3 regions of the Ensifer sp. YR511 genome follow, and region 2 is predicted to be linked to each of the others. Evidence: riboswitches for the same ligand, from Rfam matches in the RefSeq annotation. Region 2 holds a riboswitch; each other region holds the start of a gene.

Region 1 (6,124 bases), on a different contig from region 2:
GTCGGGTCCAGGGTCCTGACGGCCCGATCGGCGTCGTCGTCGCCAAGCTCGAATTCGACGATGTGGAAGCCGAATGGCTCGCCTCCGGCAAGCCGGTCTACGTCACCGACCGGCGCGGCATCGTGCTGATCACCAGCTTCCCCTCCTGGCGCTTCATGACGACCAGAACAATTCCACGCGACCGCGTCGCCGCCATCCGCGACAGCCTGCAATTTGGCGATGCCTCGCTGCTGCCGCTGCCCTTCCGCGACATCGAGCCGACCAGCGATGGCTCCAGCGAGTTGCGCGCACTGTTGCCGGGCGACAGCGAACGTCGGTTCCTCCGGGTCGAAACCATGGTTCCGACCACCAGCTGGCGGCTGGAGCAGCTGGCGCCGCTCGATGGCGCGATCTCGGCGGCAACCCGGGAGGCCCGGCTGATTGCCCTGGCCCTCCTCGCACCGCTGCTCGCTTTTACCGCGGTCCTCCTGCGCCGCCGCCAGACGCTGGCACTGGTGTCTGCGCGCGATCGCGCCGCGCGCGACGAGCTGGAGACCCGCGTAGCGGAGCGCACACATGACCTCAGCCTTGCCCGCGATCATCTCGAAACGGAGATCGCCGACCACCGGCGTACCGGCGAGAAGCTGCAGGCGGTGCAGCAGGAACTGGTTCAGGCGAACCGGCTGGCGATCCTTGGCCAGGTGGCGGCCGGCGTCGCCCACGAGATCAACCAGCCGGTCGCGACCATCCGCGCCTATGCCGACAACGCCCGCACCTTCCTCGAACGCGGCCAGCAGCAGACCGCGGTCGAGAACCTTGTCAGCATCGCCGAACTGACCGATCGGGTCGGCACCATCACCGACGAACTCAGAAGCTTCGCTCGCAAGGGCCGCTTCGTCGCCGAGCCGACGCCCATGCGCGACGTGATCGAGGGGGCGATGATGCTGCTGCGCAGCCGCTTTGCCGGCCGCATGGATGCGATCGTCATCGACCTCCCGGAAAATGGCCTCAGCGTCCTCGGCAGCCGCATCCGGCTCGAGCAGGTGCTGATCAACCTTTTGCAAAATGCCTTGGAAGCGCTCGGCACGCGCAGCGACGCCGAGATCCGCGTGCGCTGCGAGGACGGTCCCTCCGGGACGGTTTTGCTCGTCGTTGCCGATAACGGCCCAGGCATTCCCCTGCACATCCACGAGGATCTGTTCACGCCGTTCAACACCTCGAAGGATGAAGGGCTCGGCCTCGGCCTTGCCATCTCCAAGGAGATCGTCGCCGACTATGGCGGCGATATCACCGTCGAAACCAGCGACAGGGGCACCGTCTTCACGGTTCGCCTGAAGAGGGCCTGAGCGATGCAGCCGACCGTCTATCTCGTCGACGACGACAACCATCTGCGCAAGGCGATGACGCAGACGCTGGAACTCGCCGGCCTCGCCATTACCCCTTTTGCCAGCGCTGCCGAAGCGTTGAAGACGCTGGATGCGAATTTCGACGGCGTCGTCGTCAGCGATATCCGCATGCCGGGCATCGACGGCCTCGCCTTCTTCCGCCGCATCGAAGCTTTCGACGCGGATCTGCCAGTGATCCTGGTGACCGGCCATGGCGATATCCCGATGGCAGTGCAGGCGCTGCAGGATGGCGTCTACGACTTCATCCCCAAACCCTTTGCCGCCGACCGGCTGGTGCAGAGCGTGCATCGCGCGCTGGAAAAACGCCGGCTCGTGATGGAAAACCGCGCGCTGAAACGCGCCGCCGAGACGGCCGGCGACAGCCTGCCGCTGATCGGCCAGACGCCGGTCATGGAACGTTTGCGCCAGACGATCCGGCACATTGCCGATACCGATGTCGACGTGCTCGTCGCCGGCGAGACGGGCAGCGGCAAGGAGGTGGTGGCGACGCTGCTCCACAATTGGAGCCGACGCCGCAACGGCAACTTCGTGGCGCTGAATTGCGGGGCGCTGCCCGAAACGGTGATCGAAAGCGAACTCTTCGGCCACGAACAGGGCGCCTTCACCGGCGCCTTGAAGAAGCGCATCGGCCGGATCGAGCATGCGAGCGGCGGCACGCTGTTCCTCGACGAGATCGAGGCGATGCCACCGGCGACTCAAGTGAAGATGCTGCGCGTTCTGGAAGCGCGAGAGATCACGCCGCTCGGGACCAACCAGGTTCGTCCGGTCGATATCCGCGTCATCGCGGCTGCCAAAATCGATCTCGGCGACCCGGCGCAGCGCGGCGATTTCCGGGAAGATCTCTACTTTAGATTGAATGTCGTAACACTGTCGATCCCGCCGCTGCGCGAACGCCGAGACGATATCCCGCTGCTCTTCTCGCACTTCCTGACGCGGGCGGCCGAGCGCTTCAAGCGCGACGCGCCTGTGGTCACATCGGCCGTGCAGAAACATCTGATGACGCATGCCTGGCCGGGCAATGTGCGCGAGCTCTCGCACTTTGCCGAACGCGTGGCGCTTGGTGTCGAAGGTCCGCTGGGACAGCCGATTGCGCCCGCCGGACAGCCTGGATTTGCGCTCCCGGAACGGCTCGAACGCTACGAGGCGGAGATCCTGAAAGAGGTGTTGCGGGCTCAGCGCGGCGACGTCAAGGCGACGATCGAGGCGCTCGGCATTCCGCGCAAGACATTCTACGACAAGCTCCAGCGCCACGGCATCAACCGTGCCGATTACGCCGAGCGGGCCGCACCGGAAAAGGCCGGCCGCTAGCGTCAAACCCGAATCCGTCACCACACGCAATAGGTGCATCTTTGTCGGCAGGCGAATTCACGCTTGACGACCCGGGCCGATCGATGGCTATGATCTAGGCATTCACCAGGGGGGTCCCGCAAGGGGCTGAGATTCTGCTGGATGGCCGGCTTGCCGGCTGTGGCGCAGTGACCCGTTGAACCTGATCCAGTTCATACTGGCGTAGGGACGGTGCAGATATCGAAGCCAGGATTCCGTGCGTCCAGCATCTGGCGGAGCGTCTTTCATCCTTCCGGCATCAGAACTGGGTCTCCAATTGCAAACTTGGAGCCTCGTCATGAATATTGCCACCAAACCCGCAGCCCTCACGGTCACGCAAGGACCGCTTCCCGCCTCTCGCAAGATCCACAAGCCGGGCGTGCTTCATCCGGATATCCGCGTGCCGATGCGCGAGATTGCGCTCCACCCGACGTCGGGGGAGCAACCGGTTACGGTCTATGATTCCTCCGGCGCCTACACCGCCGACGACGCCGAGATCCGCATCGAGGACGGCCTGCCGCGGCTGCGCCGCAACTGGATCGTCGACCGCGGCGATGTGGAAACCTATGAGGGACGCGTGGTCCGCCCCGAGGACAACGGCTTTGTGAGCGGCGACAGGCTGACACCGACCTTCCCGTTTCAGCATGCGCCGCTGAAGGCCACGGGCGGCCGCGCAGTGACCCAGCTTGCCTATGCCCGCGCCGGCATCATCACGCCGGAAATGGAGTTCGTGGCGATCCGCGAAAATCTCGGCCGCGACGCGGCGCGCGCGAAGGTCCGGGACGGTGAAAGCTTCGGCGCCCACATCCCCGATCACGTGACACCCGAATTCGTGCGCCAGGAAATCGCCAGCGGCCGGGCGATCCTGCCTGCCAACATCAACCACCCGGAGTCCGAGCCGATGATCATCGGCCGGAATTTTCTGGTGAAGATCAACGCCAATATCGGCAACTCCGCCGTCACCTCGTCGATGGCGGAAGAGGTCGAAAAGATGGTCTGGGCGACGCGCTGGGGCGCTGACACCGTCATGGACCTTTCGACCGGCCGCAACATCCACAACATCCGCGAATGGATCATCCGCAACTCACCGGTTCCGATCGGCACCGTGCCGCTTTACCAGGCGCTGGAAAAGGTCAACGGCATTGCCGAGGACCTCACCTGGGAAGTCTATCGCGACACGCTGATCGAGCAGGCCGAACAGGGCGTCGACTATTTCACCATCCATGCCGGCGTCCGGCTGCACTACATCCCGCTCACCGTCGATCGCGTCACCGGCATCGTTTCGCGCGGCGGCTCGATCATGGCCAAGTGGTGTCTGCATCACCATCGCGAGAGCTTCCTTTACGAGCATTTCGAGGAAATCTGCGACATCTGCCGCGCCTATGACGTCTCCTTCTCGCTCGGCGACGGCCTGCGCCCCGGCTCGATCGCCGATGCCAACGACGCGGCACAATTCGCCGAACTCGAAACGCTCGGCGAGCTCACCAAGATCGCCTGGGCCAAGGATTGTCAGGTGATGATCGAAGGCCCCGGCCACGTGCCGATGCACAAGATCAAGGAGAACATGGACAAGCAACTCGCCGTCTGCGGCGAGGCGCCATTCTACACACTCGGACCGCTGACGACGGACATTGCGCCCGGCTACGACCACATCACGTCGGGCATCGGCGCGGCGATGATCGGCTGGTTCGGCACCGCCATGCTCTGCTACGTCACGCCGAAGGAGCATCTCGGTCTTCCCGATCGCAACGACGTCAAGGTCGGCGTCATCACCTACAAGATCGCCGCCCATGCCGCCGATCTCGCCAAGGGCCATCCGGCCGCCCAGGTGCGCGACGACGCGCTGTCGCGCGCCCGCTTCGAATTCCGCTGGGAGGACCAGTTCAACCTCTCGCTCGACCCGGAGACGGCCCGTAACTTCCACGACGAGACACTGCCGAAGGAAGCGCACAAGGTCGCGCATTTCTGCTCCATGTGCGGCCCGAAATTCTGCTCGATGCGGATCTCGCACGACATCCGCGCAGAAGCGCAGAAGGAAGGCCTGGAGGCAATGGCCGCGAAATACCGCGAGGGCGGCGACCTCTATATGCCGGTGGAAGGGGCGGCTGGCGCGGCCGAGTAGACGACAGAGACTCGTTGAAGGGGCCAGTCACGGCCCCTTCAGTTCACTCAGGACTCCGCCTCCCGCCTCGGAAGCGGAAGCGGCGACCGCCAAGGCTCTCCTCCTCCGTCATGCTCGGGCTTGAGCCGAGCATGACGGAGGGTGGGAGGCGCGCCAACGACCCCGTTCAATCGACAAACATGCAACGTCCTCTGTCCCTCTCGCGATCCCTCAGCGATGCGGGCGATCATCTGCATGTCGTGGCCGCTGCCAGAGGCCCGCACCTTGCGCTCCGTGTCGCCCGTCCCCCCAACAGCTTGTCCCCACATCGATTGAACGATATGCAAGGCGCACGCAAAAGTCGCTGTCGGCGAAATTCATTCGCGACGAGCAGCCGTACTGTACCGCGCAAAAGTCTTGCAGGACGACGCAAGAACGCCGTTTGCACAAGGAGAATGACTTGAGGACATGCCTGTTGAGACTGACGGCCTTGTCCATAGGAGCCCTTGCAGCATTCGGCGGAGATCTGCCGCGCCTCAACGGTGACCGGGGCTTTGCCGCGGGCCTTTCCTGGATTTCCGCTGCCCATGCGGACGACGCCGATGCCGGCGGCACGAATGGTGAAGGTGCCGCGGGCGGCAGCGACCAAGGTAGCGAAAACGTCGGGAGCGGCGGAAGCAACGGCACAGAGGGTGGCGGCGATTGGGGCTCCGGCGATGGTAGCGGCGTGGGCGGCGAGCCCGGCGGGACCGGGGCTGGCGGTGGAGGCGGCGTCATCGACGGAAGCGGCCTGAGCGGCGGAGACAGCGAGCGCCACTCATCCTCATCGCGCGACGGGCGGGATTACGGACCAACCGGCAGCGTATGGCACGGCGGCAGCAGTTTCCTCAATCTTTTTCGCCGGACACCGGAAGAGCCTCCCGAGGGGAGCGGGCCAGAGTCTTCCACCCGGCAGAAGAGCGATGCGGGATCCCGCAAAAGCGCGGGTCACACCAGAACAGAGCCCTGAAGAGATGTCTGCTTCGTCGCGCCGAAGGATGCCGTGTGCTGTTTATCGCAGACATAGAAGCGTCTGCGCCTGGATGCTTGGGCCAAGCCCTGGCATGACGGAGCAGCGGGAGGCGCGCTATCGATCCCGTTCGATCAACGAACGCGCAACGTCCCTATAGCCCTATAGCCTCTAGCGACCACTCACCATCCGCTCGACCACATCGAGCAGCACGTTGGCGCCGGCGACCAGATCATCCGGCTCCGTGTGTTCGCGCGGATTATGGCTGATGCCGTCGCGGCTCGGAACGAAGATCATCGCCGT
Region 2 (6,124 bases):
CGGGCTCCACGAACGCCGGGTGGTGACAGGTCCACTCGAGACACCCGGCCATATCCGCGCGATGCTGCTCCAGAGCCAGAGCTCGCCGCAAGTCATGCTTCGCCTACGCGATGCCGCCAGCGGATACGATGGCACCGAGACGATCTCAAGCCTTCCGGTCCCTGTCCGCCTTGGCGTGGATGCACTCTACCAGGGTGAGGATGGGGCCTTCCTAATTTCGGGCTGGCTTTTAGACCCTGATGGGCACGTTGAAAGCGTGCGACTTTGCCGACAGGGCGGCGGAGCGCGGCTGGACGCAGCCTGGACCCGTACCGAACGATCCGACGTCGAAGAGGCCTTCGTCGATCGGCCGGAATTCAAAAGCGCGATTTCCGGCCATCGCCGGTCTCATGGATTTATCAGTCGGATCGAGGCGCTTGGTGGCGAAGCGGAGGGACCAGTTCACCTCGAACTCACCCTCAGGGACGCCCGCCGCGCCTACATGCCACTTTTCCCCGTGCGGCTGCCCGCACGCGCCGCCGCCTTGCGGCTGCTTGGCTCGATCGATCCGACAAGCTGGGCCCTGCCCGATATTATCGACCGGCAGATCGTCCCTTTCCTGACGGCGGCGCGCAACACCGCACCGAGCGTCGAGACAGTCGTCGACATGGGACCGTTCGATCAGGCCGAGGGTACCGCCATCCTTCTTGTCGCCGAAGAAACCGAGACGGATTTCGCACCGCTTTTGGGGCTGCTTGCGCTTGATCCGCAAACGCGCCAGGCCCCGATCGCGCTCGTGCTCCAGGCCGAGCGGTTCCGACGGCACGCGGTCCATATCCGTCAGCTCTCGGAATTCTATCGCCTACCGCTGCGGCTCATATCCGTCGAAGGCGCCGGCGATGCATGCGACCTGGCGCAAGCGGCTGCCGAAAGGGTAAACAGCGACGCGGTCGTTCTGCTTTCCTCGTCGCTGACGCCAGCCATTACCGGGTGGTATCAGGCACTCGTTTCCGCTTACGAGGCAAAGACGGGAAGCATCATTTCGCCGACCCTAGCCTATGAGGATCACTCGATCCGCTGGGCCGGCAGCACGTCGCTCGATCGCCCCGACCATCTTCAATCGAGCCGCTACGCCGGTTATCCGGTCGGTGCCGTCAATCGCCTGAAGCTGACCCGGGTCGCAACTGCATCGCTCGATTGCTGCATCCTGCCGCGCGAGGCGCTGATGGAGGATGCAGGCCCGTCGCCGACCTATCTCGGCGCAGCACTGAAGGGGCTCGATCTTGCCCTTCGCCTGAGCGGCAAGGGCTACGAGGCCTATTGGCTTCCGTCCCTGCAGATGGTCGGATCGGACGAGGTGCCCGGAGCGGGCTCCGCCGCCACCGCCCGGTTCGTGGAGCGTGTCGACCGGACGCTCTTCCGCGCCCGCTGGATGCCCGCCTCCGAAACCGCCCAAACATTCTTCGAGGAGACTGACGCATGAGCGAAAAACTCCGCGTACTTGTGGTTTCCCATGGCCACCCGACCCATTCGCTCGGAGGTGCGGAAATTGCTTCGCATGGTCTTCACAAGGCACTGAACGGCCTGTCGGGTGTGGAATCGATCTACCTCGCCCGTGTCGGCAATCCGGTTCCGCGCCATGGTGCCTCCGCACTGATGAGCCTGCGTCTCGCCATGGACGAAGTGCTCTACCACGCCGAAGACTTCGACCATTTCTTCCTCTCCAACGGCGATACGGACGCGATCCGCCGCGACCTTTTGCGCTTCGTCGGCGACATCAAGCCGGATGTCATTCACTTCCATCATATTCTCGGCTTCGGCCTGGAAGCGCTCTATGCCGTCCGTGATGCCCTGCCCAAGGCACGCATCGTCGTGACGTTCCATGAGTATCTGCCGATCTGCCACAATCACGGGCAAATGGTGAAACGCCCCTCGGGCCAGCTTTGCAACGGCGCCTCACCGATCAGTTGCCACACGTGCTTCCCCGAAATCCCGGTGTCGCGCTTCGTTCGCCGCGAACAGTTCGTGCGCGGCATGCTCAATCTCGCCGATGCCTTCATCGCGCCGAGCGCCTTTCTCGCCAACCGCTATGTCGAATGGGGGCTCGAAGCCGCAAAGATCTTCGTGATCGAGAACGGCATCGTCATGGGCGACAAGGCTCCGGCCCGCGAATTGCCGTCGCCAACGGCCCGGCGCAACCGTTTTGCCTATTTCGGACAGATGACGCCGTTCAAGGGCGTTCACGTGCTGATCGACGCGGTATCGCGCGTGCCCGATGACATCTGGGGCGATGAATCCTCGCTGATGATCTTCGGCGGCAACCTCGAGCGCCAACCGAAAGACTATCAGGAGAAGGTGGCGAAACTCATTGAGGACGCCGGTCGTCGTGTCCGCTTCTACGGCGCCTACCAGAACCAGGACATGCCAAGGCTGATGCGCTCGGTCGACTGGGTGGTGATGCCGTCGGTCTGGTGGGAAAATTCCCCTGTCGTTATCCAGGAAGCGCTGCATCATGGCCGGCCGATCCTCTGCTCCGACATCGGCGGCATGGCCGAAAAGGTTCGCGACCGCCTGGACGGCTATCACTTCCGCACCGGCAGCGCCCAGGATCTGGCCGACCGCCTGATCGACGTCCTCGGCGCGCCGCGGGCATGGGACAATCTGCGGGCAACGCTTAGGCGACCGACGAGCCATGTCGATTGCGCGCGCGAACATGTGGCGCTCTATCGCAAGATGCTCAAGGGCGAACAACCGGCCCTGCCGAGCGCGGCAGTGGCCTGAGATAGACCCGAAGCCCACACTGCTCAGCCAGATCGCGAAGCACGACCAAGAGCGCCCTGGGAGTCGGTTACGTTCGAAGGCGCGACGCCGACCCTTTGGCGTCGCCCCACCAATGATGAAAATGATGCACCGGCCCCCGCCCCTGTCCGATGGTCAGACGATCGGCCGCCACCAACGCGGCATGCAAGTAGGCCTTGGCTGCCACAACCGCATCGTCAATCGGCATACCCTTGGCAAGCCCCGAGGCGATTGCGGCCGATAGGGTGCACCCGGTGCCATGATCATTGCTGGTTTCGATCCGCGGCCGTGACAGGTTAAGGACACCCTCCCCGCTATAGAAAATATCGATCGCGTCCTTGCCCTTGGCATGGCCGCCCTTCATCAGCACTGAACGCGCACCGAGCTTCAGGAGCATCTCCGCCTGACGCGCGACCTCGCTTTCGGTTTCGGCAATTGCGCGTCCGGTCAACAGCGCCGCCTCGGGGAGGTTCGGCGTCAGCACAAGCGCCAGCGGCAACAACTCCTCCTTGAGCGTCGCGATCGCGTCCGGCTGCATCAGATGATCGCCGGAGGTTGCCACCATCACCGGGTCGATGACAGCCAGCTGGCCATAGCGTTTAAGACCGGCGGCAATCACCCCGATCGTCTCGCGCCGCGACACCATTCCGATTTTTACCGCACCGACGGCAAGATCGGAAAACACCGCGTCGATCTGAGCCGCAACGACGGTCGGGGAGATATCTGCAACCGCAGAAACCCCACGGGTATTCTGCGCCGTGACCGCCGTGATCACGCTGGCGCCATAAACGCCCAGCGCCGAGAACGTCTTCAGATCCGCCTGAATGCCCGCCCCGCCACCGGAATCCGAACCTGCGATGGTAACGGCGATCGCAGTCATCGGACCACCCGAATGAGGTTTGAGCCTTCTATAACTGATTCAAAAACAGACACGAGCAAAGCGACCTCCCGGAAATGGACGGAGATCCGATCGGTAAGCGCAAAGACGGCTGGTGAGCAGAAGGGCCCTTGCCGTTCCTACGCCGGTATGATCCGGATCAGGTTCAAGGGTCTGGCTCACCGCCATCTCAGCACCGTGACAGTGCGCCCCTCGGCAGGAAGAATGCTAGGGGCGGATGATTGGGGATGTCAATGGCCGGAAAGCTCGAATGCGTGGTTCGATGCAATTCGCGAGAAATCCACGCTTTCACAATGACAAAAAGGCCCCTATTGCCGTGAGAGCGCAAGGAGCCTTCTGTCTGAGCGTTCGACTTCACAGACGCGCCCACATTACTTTTTTCATCCGACAACGCAAGCGGCAAGCACACGCCTGCATCTCAGGAATCAGAGAATTCCGGGGTTCATGATGGCCGGATACCCCGTGCGCTGCACGGAAGTGCGACTCGGTCCTCGTCGTCGATCGTTTGGGGGTGTGGCATTGCCCGCGAAAGGATGGAGGATTGGCGAAGAAACTAAAATGAGGTTCGGCCATATGGTGCGATCGGCAACAAGGTGCCGATCTCGCTGGTGAATTCGGGTGGCGCAACCAGCCCGCGGCCCTGAGAGAAGCTGGAAAACTCTAGCCTCCGCTGGTCCAGCAACCTGGGGCAGTTCATGAAAACCCAAGACTTTCCGAAACACCGTAGGAAACTTGAGGCTCAGGTCAATGGCGACATCATCACGTTGTTTACGTTCCGGCGCCCGGGATGTCGCCTTGAAAAATGGTACCGAAAACCTGTTTCTAGGGGCGGATATCACGCTGGCGAACAACATCTCGCGGATCACCCTACAGAACGTAGCCGGTACCCAATGGCAGTGGCTATCCAGTCTCGCGAACTAAGCGGGCTTCTGGAACTTCACGAAGAAGACGTAAGAGGTCTCGGGGGTGTCGTTGATAGTCCCGGCGGCCATTTCGTCTGGAAGGAGATAGCCGACCTCAAGCGAGCGGCGAGCGTCCATCAAGCCCTTGGTCTCGATGACGTCGAGGCCGCAATCCCTGTGACGATCGAGCAATTCCTCGAAACGATACTCGTGAGCATGCTCGGCGTGGATAAACCCAGTGTCCCCCACGCCGAGGCGGGTAACTGTGCGGTTCGGCGTATCGAGTGCGAAGATGCCACCTGGCTTCAGGATGCGCTGGACACTCTTGAAGACGTTATCGCCGGCTTCGAGCGGGATGTGCTCGATTGTCTCGCCAGACCAGACGAAATCGAAACTCTCGTCCTCATACCGCTCAAGGTCGGCCATCGAATGATAGGCATACCGTACCGTTGTTCCGTGGTGCTCCGAGACGGTCGCCTTTTCCATCGCGGCCTTGAAGCGGATATCCGGTGGCAGATCGATGATCGTAATGTCTTCGGCTCCGCGGTACCCCATCGAGAGGAGGGCGCCTTGCTCGTCGCCTGAGGCGCCGCCGAGATCGAGAACCTTGGGGACCACCGGGAGGTGGTCTTTGATCATTCTCAAGCGCTCCTGGTGAAGCGGCTTGGGGAGGATGGAAAAAGACAGGCGGTTGTTGATGTCGGCGACAGCACGCATCCCATCTTTCCGGACGAGGCGGTGCAGGTAGTTTCGCTGGAACTCAGGAGAATTGACCAGGTTCGTCATAAGCCGCTCTTTCGGCTCCTGTTGCGCCCTCTGCGCCCATTTCTCGGCGATGCCCTTTTCAGCAGGACGGCCAAGAATTGACCGGTAGGCGAGGTCGGCAAGTTCTTCAATCGTGGTGTCGGTGGACACCGGAACCGCCTCTGACGCGTTTTGCTCTACTATACCAGACATGCTTGCACCTCCGTTTGATTGCGCGATTGTGTTGCACAAGCGGCGTCGCAAGCCAACCATACAATGCTGGCTGAGGCCAGCAGAGTTGTTCTTATGCGTGCAACGAATTGCAGTTCATCACGAATAGAGAAAAACCCGCTCTCACCATGCTGTCATCTGGCTCGTCTTTCACAGAGGCTGCCTGGGCATGTCCGACGTCGAATTCTCATCGCGATCGGTGTCGTAGGGTTATTGGAATTATGGCGCCTGACTCACAAAACCGCAGCCTGAGGCGCGTTACAAGCTTGAGTAACAAACGCGACCGCCTTACAAGCGGACGTCTGTGATTTCGACGCCAAGACGAAAGGCTCCAGATCATCCTCGTGAGGTTCTGGAGCTTTCTTCAGCTCGGGTGACGGCAGCGTGCCGAAACCGCGCTCCGACTACTGTTGCGTCACTTCGGATGTCTCTGGCAACTTTGCTGTCCATTCCGCAGTATTCCGTGGCGATTTCCAGACAGCGCTGCCGCTCCAAGGCCGTCGCCTCAGCCACCATAATAGTCGGGTCGCGCTGTCCGCGCGCAAGGTGACAGGCTGAAAGGCTCCATGCT
Region 3 (6,124 bases), on a different contig from region 2:
GGTGACCTTCTCCGCCTCGATCACCAGCTTGCCCGATTCCTTGGCGTCGGCGGCCGTCGCCTGTACCGTTCCCTGCGGCCCCTTGTGGCCGCGATAGGTCGCCCGCATGGTCTGCAGCTCACCGAGGCGGCGCATGTTGCGCTTGCGTCGAGCGGTCACGCCGTAGCGCAGCCAATGTTCCTCGCGCTCGATCGCCTTGCCGAGCTTGTGCTGTTCCAGCTCCTCGGCCTCCAGCACCTCGTCACGCCAAGCCTCGAAATGGGCAAAGCCGCGGTCGAGCCGCCGCGACTGGCCACGGTCGAGCCAGACGGTCGCGGTCGAGACCTTCTCCAGGAAGCGCCGGTCGTGCGAGATCAGAACGAGCGCCGAACGGCTGCGGATCAGTTCGTCTTCCAGCCATTCGATCGTCGGCAGATCGAGATGGTTGGTCGGCTCGTCGAGCAGCAGGATATCCGGCTCCGGCGCCATGACACGGGCAAGCGCCGCGCGACGCGCCTCACCGCCCGAAAGGCGCTTCGGGTCTTCCTCGCCGGTCAACCCCAGGTGCTGCAGCAGATAGGCGACGCGATAGGGATCGTCACTCGGGCCGAGTCCTGCCTCGGCATAGGTCTGCACCGTGTCGTAGCCGTCGAAATCCGGCGCCTGGTGCAGATAGCGGATGGTCGCGGAGGGATGGCGGAAGATTTCGCCCGACTGCGCCTCGGCCAGGCCCGCGGCAATCTTCATCAGCGTCGACTTGCCCGAGCCGTTGCGGCCGACCAGACAGATGCGGTCGCCCGGTTCGACTTGAAAATTGGCGCCGGCTAGCAGCGGCGCGCCGCCGAAGGTGAGGAAGATGTCGTCGAGTTTCAGAATGGGAGGCGCCAAGGCTCAGGCTCCGGAAAGATCATAGGGGCGGGCGAGCACAATGGCGCGACCGCTCTGGAGAGTGAAGCGAAGGGGACCCTCCGCAACGTTGGAAACGGTTCGGGACGAGCCGAACGGCAAGGTGAAATCGTCGAGCGGATAGCGCGCATTGACGATCGAAAGACCGGTAAGCTCGGTCAACCCGAGCACCGAGAAGAGGCAGCCCTTGGGTAGGTCGAGGTCGAGCGAGCCGGCCAGCAGCGGATAGGCCTCTTCCTCGCCCGAGGTCATCAACACGGAAAGGCCACGCTCGGCAAGGGCGACGGCATGCAGCAGGTGCATGAAGGCGTGATCGCTGCGGGTACCGCCGAGGGCGCCGGCGAAAATCAGGCGATCGGCTCCACGCGACAGCGCCGCCTCGACCGCGATCTCCCCGTCCGTCGCGGCCTTCGCCGCCGGATAGGGCTCGCGCGGGACGGAGGCGTAGTCCGCAAGAAGGGCTTCCTCGGTCGAGTCGAAATCACCGACCCAGACATCCGGCACGATGCCGAGCAATCGGGCATGGCGCATGCCGCCGTCAGCCGCAATGAAGCGACTTGCGGCCAGCTGGTGAGCCAGCCGGTCGGTCAGCGAAAGGGCGCCGCCAAGCAGAATGGTGAAGGTCGATCGAGCCATGGCAAAGCCCATAGCGCAAAGGACCGCCGAAGGAAAACGAAGAAAACCGTCGAACGAGCGGTTCTCGATATTTTGGTCAGACCATCAATGCCCCTCGGGCACCGGATCGGGAAAAAGCATGCCGGCATAAATGCCGGGGGTCGAATCCGGAATTTCGACGGCGCCGGCCACCCGCTCGTAGAACTTCGCCGGCCCGACGCCGCCGATAATCGCGTAGCCATAGCCGGCCTCGCGCATGGCCGTGAGGCTTGCAAGCAACAGTGCCTCACCGATCCCCTGCCCGCGCATGCTTTCGTCGACGCCGGTCGGACCGAAGAAGCCGAGTGCCGTTACGTCGTGGCAGGAAAAGCCGACGATCTTTTCGTCATGGACAGCGACGTGCATGCGCGTCGGGGTGGAGGAAAAGGCGGCTTCCGCCTCGCCCGCCCATCCGGCACCGAAAGTCTTTTCAATCCAGGAAACGACCAGGCGGCGCTCCGGCGCCATGGCGCGGCGAATGCTGATGCCAAGGCCAAGCTTCGACTGAGGTTCAGCCGGCAGGGCATAAAGTCGAACAAGCATATCGGGCATGACATTTCCTCCTCGCTGCCGTTGTGTAGCGCAGTTGGCGGCATACGCAAACACGAGCCATTGTGCTGGCCAGGCGTCCCCTTGCTTCGCCGTAAACATCGCTTGCCATGGGACCGAGGCAGCGGTAAATCTCTTGCCGCTCTAACGGGGTGCCTCCCGACCGCATTGCGGCCGGAGGCTGAGAGGCGTCAAAACGCCAACCCGCGGAACCTGATCCGGCTCATACCGGCGGAGGGATTAGACGCGATCGGATCGATACGCCCTTTTCCCATGCAACAACGAACTTTGGGAGAGAGGTCCTCGCCATGTCCAATTCATCGCAACTTAAATTCTTTAGCCGGCTAGCCCTTGCGACGGCCGCGAGCCTTGTTTTCTCCGGCGCCGCGACCGCCGCCGACAAGACGCTGACGGTGTACACCTATGAGAGCTTTATCACCGAATGGGGCCCGGGCGCCAAGGTCGCAGAAGCCTTCGAGAAGACCTGCGAATGCAAGGTCAACTATGTCGGCGTGGCCGACGGCGTCGAGCTGCTCACCCGCCTGAAGCTCGAAGGCGAGGCTTCCAAGGCCGACATCGTGCTTGGCCTCGACACCAACCTCGTTGCGGAAGCCAAGGCAACGGGCTTCTTCGCGCCGCACGGCGTCGAGGCAACCGGCGTCACCGTTCCCGGCAACTTCTCCGACGACACGTTCCTGCCCTATGACTACGGCCACTTCGCCGTCGTCTACGACACCGAGACGCTGAAGACGCCGCCGAAGAGCCTGAAGGAGCTGGTAGAAGGCGACCCGTCGCAGAAGATCGTCATCGAGGATCCGCGTACGTCGACGCCGGGCCTCGGCCTCCTGCTCTGGGTCAAGGCCGTCTATGGCGATGAGGCGGGTGCCGCCTGGACGAAGCTGAAGGACCGCGTTCTGACCGTCACCCCCGGCTGGTCGGAAGCCTATGGCCTCTTCACCAAGGGCGAGGCGCCGATGGTGCTGTCCTACACCACGTCGCCGGCCTACCACATGGTCGCGGAAAACACCGAGCGCTATCAGGCCGCTGCCTTCTCCGAAGGGCACTACATCCAGATCGAAGTCGCCGGCATGACCAAGAACGCCAAGGAGCCGGAACTGGCAAAGCAGTTCCTCGCCTTCATGACCGGTCCGGACTTCCAGTCGATCATCCCGACGACGAACTGGATGATGCCGGTCGCAGCGACCAAGGAGCCGCTGCCGGACGCCTTCAATAAGCTGGTCAAGCCGGAAAACACCTTCCTCCTGCCCTCGGAGGACGTCGCCAAGAACCGCAAGGCCTGGATCGACGAATGGCTTGCCGCCATGAGCAAGAACTGAGGCCGGATTGTTCGCACTGCGCGAAAATCGTATGACAGTGGTCGCCGGGGCAGCCTGCCTCGGCGTCTTCGTCCTTTTCGTCGGTCTTGCGATCGTCGCCTTGCTGAGCCAGACGGGCGGCGCGAGCGACGATGCGCTGTTCGACGCCTACATCTGGCGCGTCACCCGCTTCACGCTGCTGCAGGCGACCCTCTCGACGTTGCTGTCCGTGCTCTTTGCCATCCCCGTCGCCCGGGCGCTAGCGCGACGACCGCAGTTCCCCGGCCGCATCTGGCTGCTGCGCTTGATGGCGCTGCCACTCGGACTGCCGGTTCTGGTTGGCGCACTCGGGCTGATCGAGATCTGGGGGCGGCAGGGTTTCCTCAATTCCGGCCTACGCTGGCTCGGCCTCGCGCAGCCCGTCAGCATTTACGGCCTGTTCGGCATCCTGCTTGCCCACGTCTTCTTCAACATGCCGCTTGCAGCGCGCCTGTTCCTGGCCGGGCTCGAGCGCATCCCCGCCGAATACTGGCGCAGCGCCGCCAATCTCGGCATGCCGTCACGCGCACTCTTTCGCTTCATCGAATGGCCCGTGCTGCGCGGCCTCCTGCCGGGTGCCGCCGGCCTCGTCTTCATGCTCTGCGCCACCAGCTTCACCCTCGTGCTGACGCTCGGCGGCGGGCCTGCGGCCAGCACAATCGAAGTGGCGATCTACCAGGCGCTGCGTTTCGATTTCGATCCGCCGCGCGCGATCGCGCTGTCAGCCCTGCAGATCGCCATGACCGGCCTGCTGCTGCTCCTGCTTCGTCATCTGGCGACCGAGCCGGAAGAGGGCATGACCGGTGGCCGCACTGTGCGCCGTTTCGATGGCGCGTCAAGGATCGCGCGCCTGAGTGATGGCACCTGGATCACGCTTGCCTTTCTGTTTCTCGGCGCGCCGCTGGTCGCGGTTCTCATCTCCGGACTCGAAGCCGATCTGCTGAAGCTCGCCCGCGATCCGGCGGTGCACCGGGCGCTGCGGACGAGTGCGGCAATCGCGCTCGCCTCGGCACTCGCCTCCGTCACCATGGCAGCCGTGATGATCCGGGCGGCGGCAACCGCCACCGCGCCGCGTCACGCGACGTCGCTCTCCCGCGGCTTTGCCGGTGCCATCGGTGCCAGCACCTCGCTGATCCTCTTGGTGCCGCCGGTGGTGCTCGGCGCCGGATGGTTTCTGCTTTTGCGTCCCTTCGGTGACGTCGCGCGCTTTGCACCTGCCATCGTCGTTGCGATCAACGCGCTGATGGCGCTGCCCTTCGTCCACCGCATCCTCGCGCCGGCAATGGCGACCCATGCGGCACGGTCCGAACGGCTGACGGCAAGCCTTGGCATTCGTGGTTTTGATCGTCTGCGATGGATCGACTTTCCGGCGCTGCGCAAGCCGCTATTGATGGCCCTTTCCTTCGCCATGGCGCTGTCGCTCGGCGACCTCGGCGCCGTCGCTCTCTTCGGCAGCCAAGACATGGTGACGCTGCCGTGGCTGCTCTATAGCCGTATGGGCAGCTACCGCACCGCCGACGCCGCCGGTCTCGCCCTTTTCCTCGGGCTTCTCTGCCTGATATTCACCATCCTCGGCACGGCCAATGACAGCCGGCCGGAAGGACGCAAAGCATGATCGATCCCGTTCCCGCGATAGAGTTGCGCGATGTCGAGGTCCGTTTCGAAACGGCCAAGCTCACCTTCGATTGCACCATCGCCAAGGGGGGCATCGTCGCTGTCGCCGGTGCCTCGGGCTCCGGCAAATCGACGCTGCTCCACCTCATTGCCGGGTTCGAGGATCCCGATCGCGGCGAGGTGCGCATTCTCGGCGAGAACGTTGCCGATCGGGCGCCGTCGGAACGGCCGGTCTCGATGATCTTCCAGGACAACAACCTCTTCGCCCATCTCGACGTCGCGACCAACATCGGACTCGGCATCGACCCGGCGCTTCGGCTGAGCGCAACCGACCGCGAGAAGATTGAAGACGCGCTCCGCCGCGTCGGGCTCGAAGGCTTCGGGAAAAGGCTGCCGCCGACGCTTTCAGGCGGCGAGCGCCAGCGCGTCGCCCTCGCCCGCGCGCTTGTGCGAAAGCGCCCCCTGCTGCTGCTCGACGAGCCCTTCGCAGCGCTTGATCCCGGCATGCGCGCCGGCATGCGCACGCTCCTGCGGGAACTGCACGAGGAGGAAGGCAACACGATCCTGGTGATCACACACCATCCCGAAGACGTGAAGGCCCTGGCCGACGGCGTGCTTTTTCTCGACCAGGGGCGTATCATCGCAAACGACACCCTCGACCGCTTCCTGGCGCGGCGGGACAATGCGGCGATCGACCGCTTTCTCGGCAATACTTGAAGGACGGATCGGATTCTCCACGCCCTTGGCCGATTGCCACAATTTGACCGCGGCGCCATGCGACGCGCGAAATATCCGGCAAGGGCGCGAATATTCCCGCATCCGTTGCCGTGATACCACGGGGCAACTATTTCTACCGAGACAAACTAGGCAGGTGGCGCTGAAATCAGATACAGCAAGACCAGGACTGAGAGGTCGCGGCAGAGCAACGCTGCCGGGCTGAAAAAGTAGGACTTTCAACGCTGTCGTACCACTTGTCCGCAGGATGCGGGCGGAGCGATGGATGGGAACGGGCTGAGGCATGGAGAGGCATACAGTCACACACGACCGGTTCCCGCCGAAGGGCGGAC

The links. Region 2 has a riboswitch for thiamine pyrophosphate ahead of thiD (bifunctional hydroxymethylpyrimidine kinase/phosphomethylpyrimidine kinase). Riboswitches for the same ligand answer to the same signal wherever they lie in the genome.
Region 1: another riboswitch for thiamine pyrophosphate. It lies ahead of thiC (phosphomethylpyrimidine synthase ThiC); the one in region 2 lies ahead of thiD (bifunctional hydroxymethylpyrimidine kinase/phosphomethylpyrimidine kinase).
Region 3: another riboswitch for thiamine pyrophosphate. It lies ahead of thiB (thiamine ABC transporter substrate binding subunit); the one in region 2 lies ahead of thiD (bifunctional hydroxymethylpyrimidine kinase/phosphomethylpyrimidine kinase).

The regions. Positions count from the first base shown of each region.
Region 1 covers NZ_FNGR01000009.1:122,690-128,813, reverse strand. The annotation lists gene BLU15_RS17705 (sensor histidine kinase) at 1-1,325, shown strand, start outside; gene BLU15_RS17700 (sigma-54-dependent transcriptional regulator) at 1,329-2,693, shown strand; TPP riboswitch at 2,791-2,919, shown strand; gene thiC (phosphomethylpyrimidine synthase ThiC) at 3,010-4,833, shown strand; gene BLU15_RS40640 (hypothetical protein) at 5,288-5,821, shown strand; partial or broken gene BLU15_RS17685 (Zn-dependent hydrolase) at 5,993-6,124, opposite strand, start outside.
Region 2 covers NZ_FNGR01000011.1:3,189-9,312, reverse strand. The annotation lists gene BLU15_RS19150 (hypothetical protein) at 1-1,462, shown strand, start outside; gene BLU15_RS19145 (glycosyltransferase family 4 protein) at 1,459-2,760, shown strand; gene thiD (bifunctional hydroxymethylpyrimidine kinase/phosphomethylpyrimidine kinase) at 2,828-3,658, opposite strand; TPP riboswitch at 3,776-3,879, opposite strand; partial or broken gene BLU15_RS38985 (IS3 family transposase) at 4,198-4,320, shown strand; gene BLU15_RS19135 (class I SAM-dependent methyltransferase) at 4,594-5,535, opposite strand.
Region 3 covers NZ_FNGR01000004.1:172,254-178,377, reverse strand. The annotation lists gene BLU15_RS10290 (ABC-F family ATP-binding cassette domain-containing protein) at 1-867, opposite strand, end outside; gene BLU15_RS10285 (thiamine diphosphokinase) at 871-1,521, opposite strand; gene BLU15_RS10280 (GNAT family N-acetyltransferase) at 1,606-2,091, opposite strand; TPP riboswitch at 2,227-2,345, shown strand; gene thiB (thiamine ABC transporter substrate binding subunit) at 2,397-3,425, shown strand; gene thiP (thiamine/thiamine pyrophosphate ABC transporter permease ThiP) at 3,433-5,058, shown strand; gene thiQ (thiamine ABC transporter ATP-binding protein) at 5,055-5,774, shown strand; gene BLU15_RS10260 (M48 family metalloprotease) at 6,076-6,124, shown strand, end outside.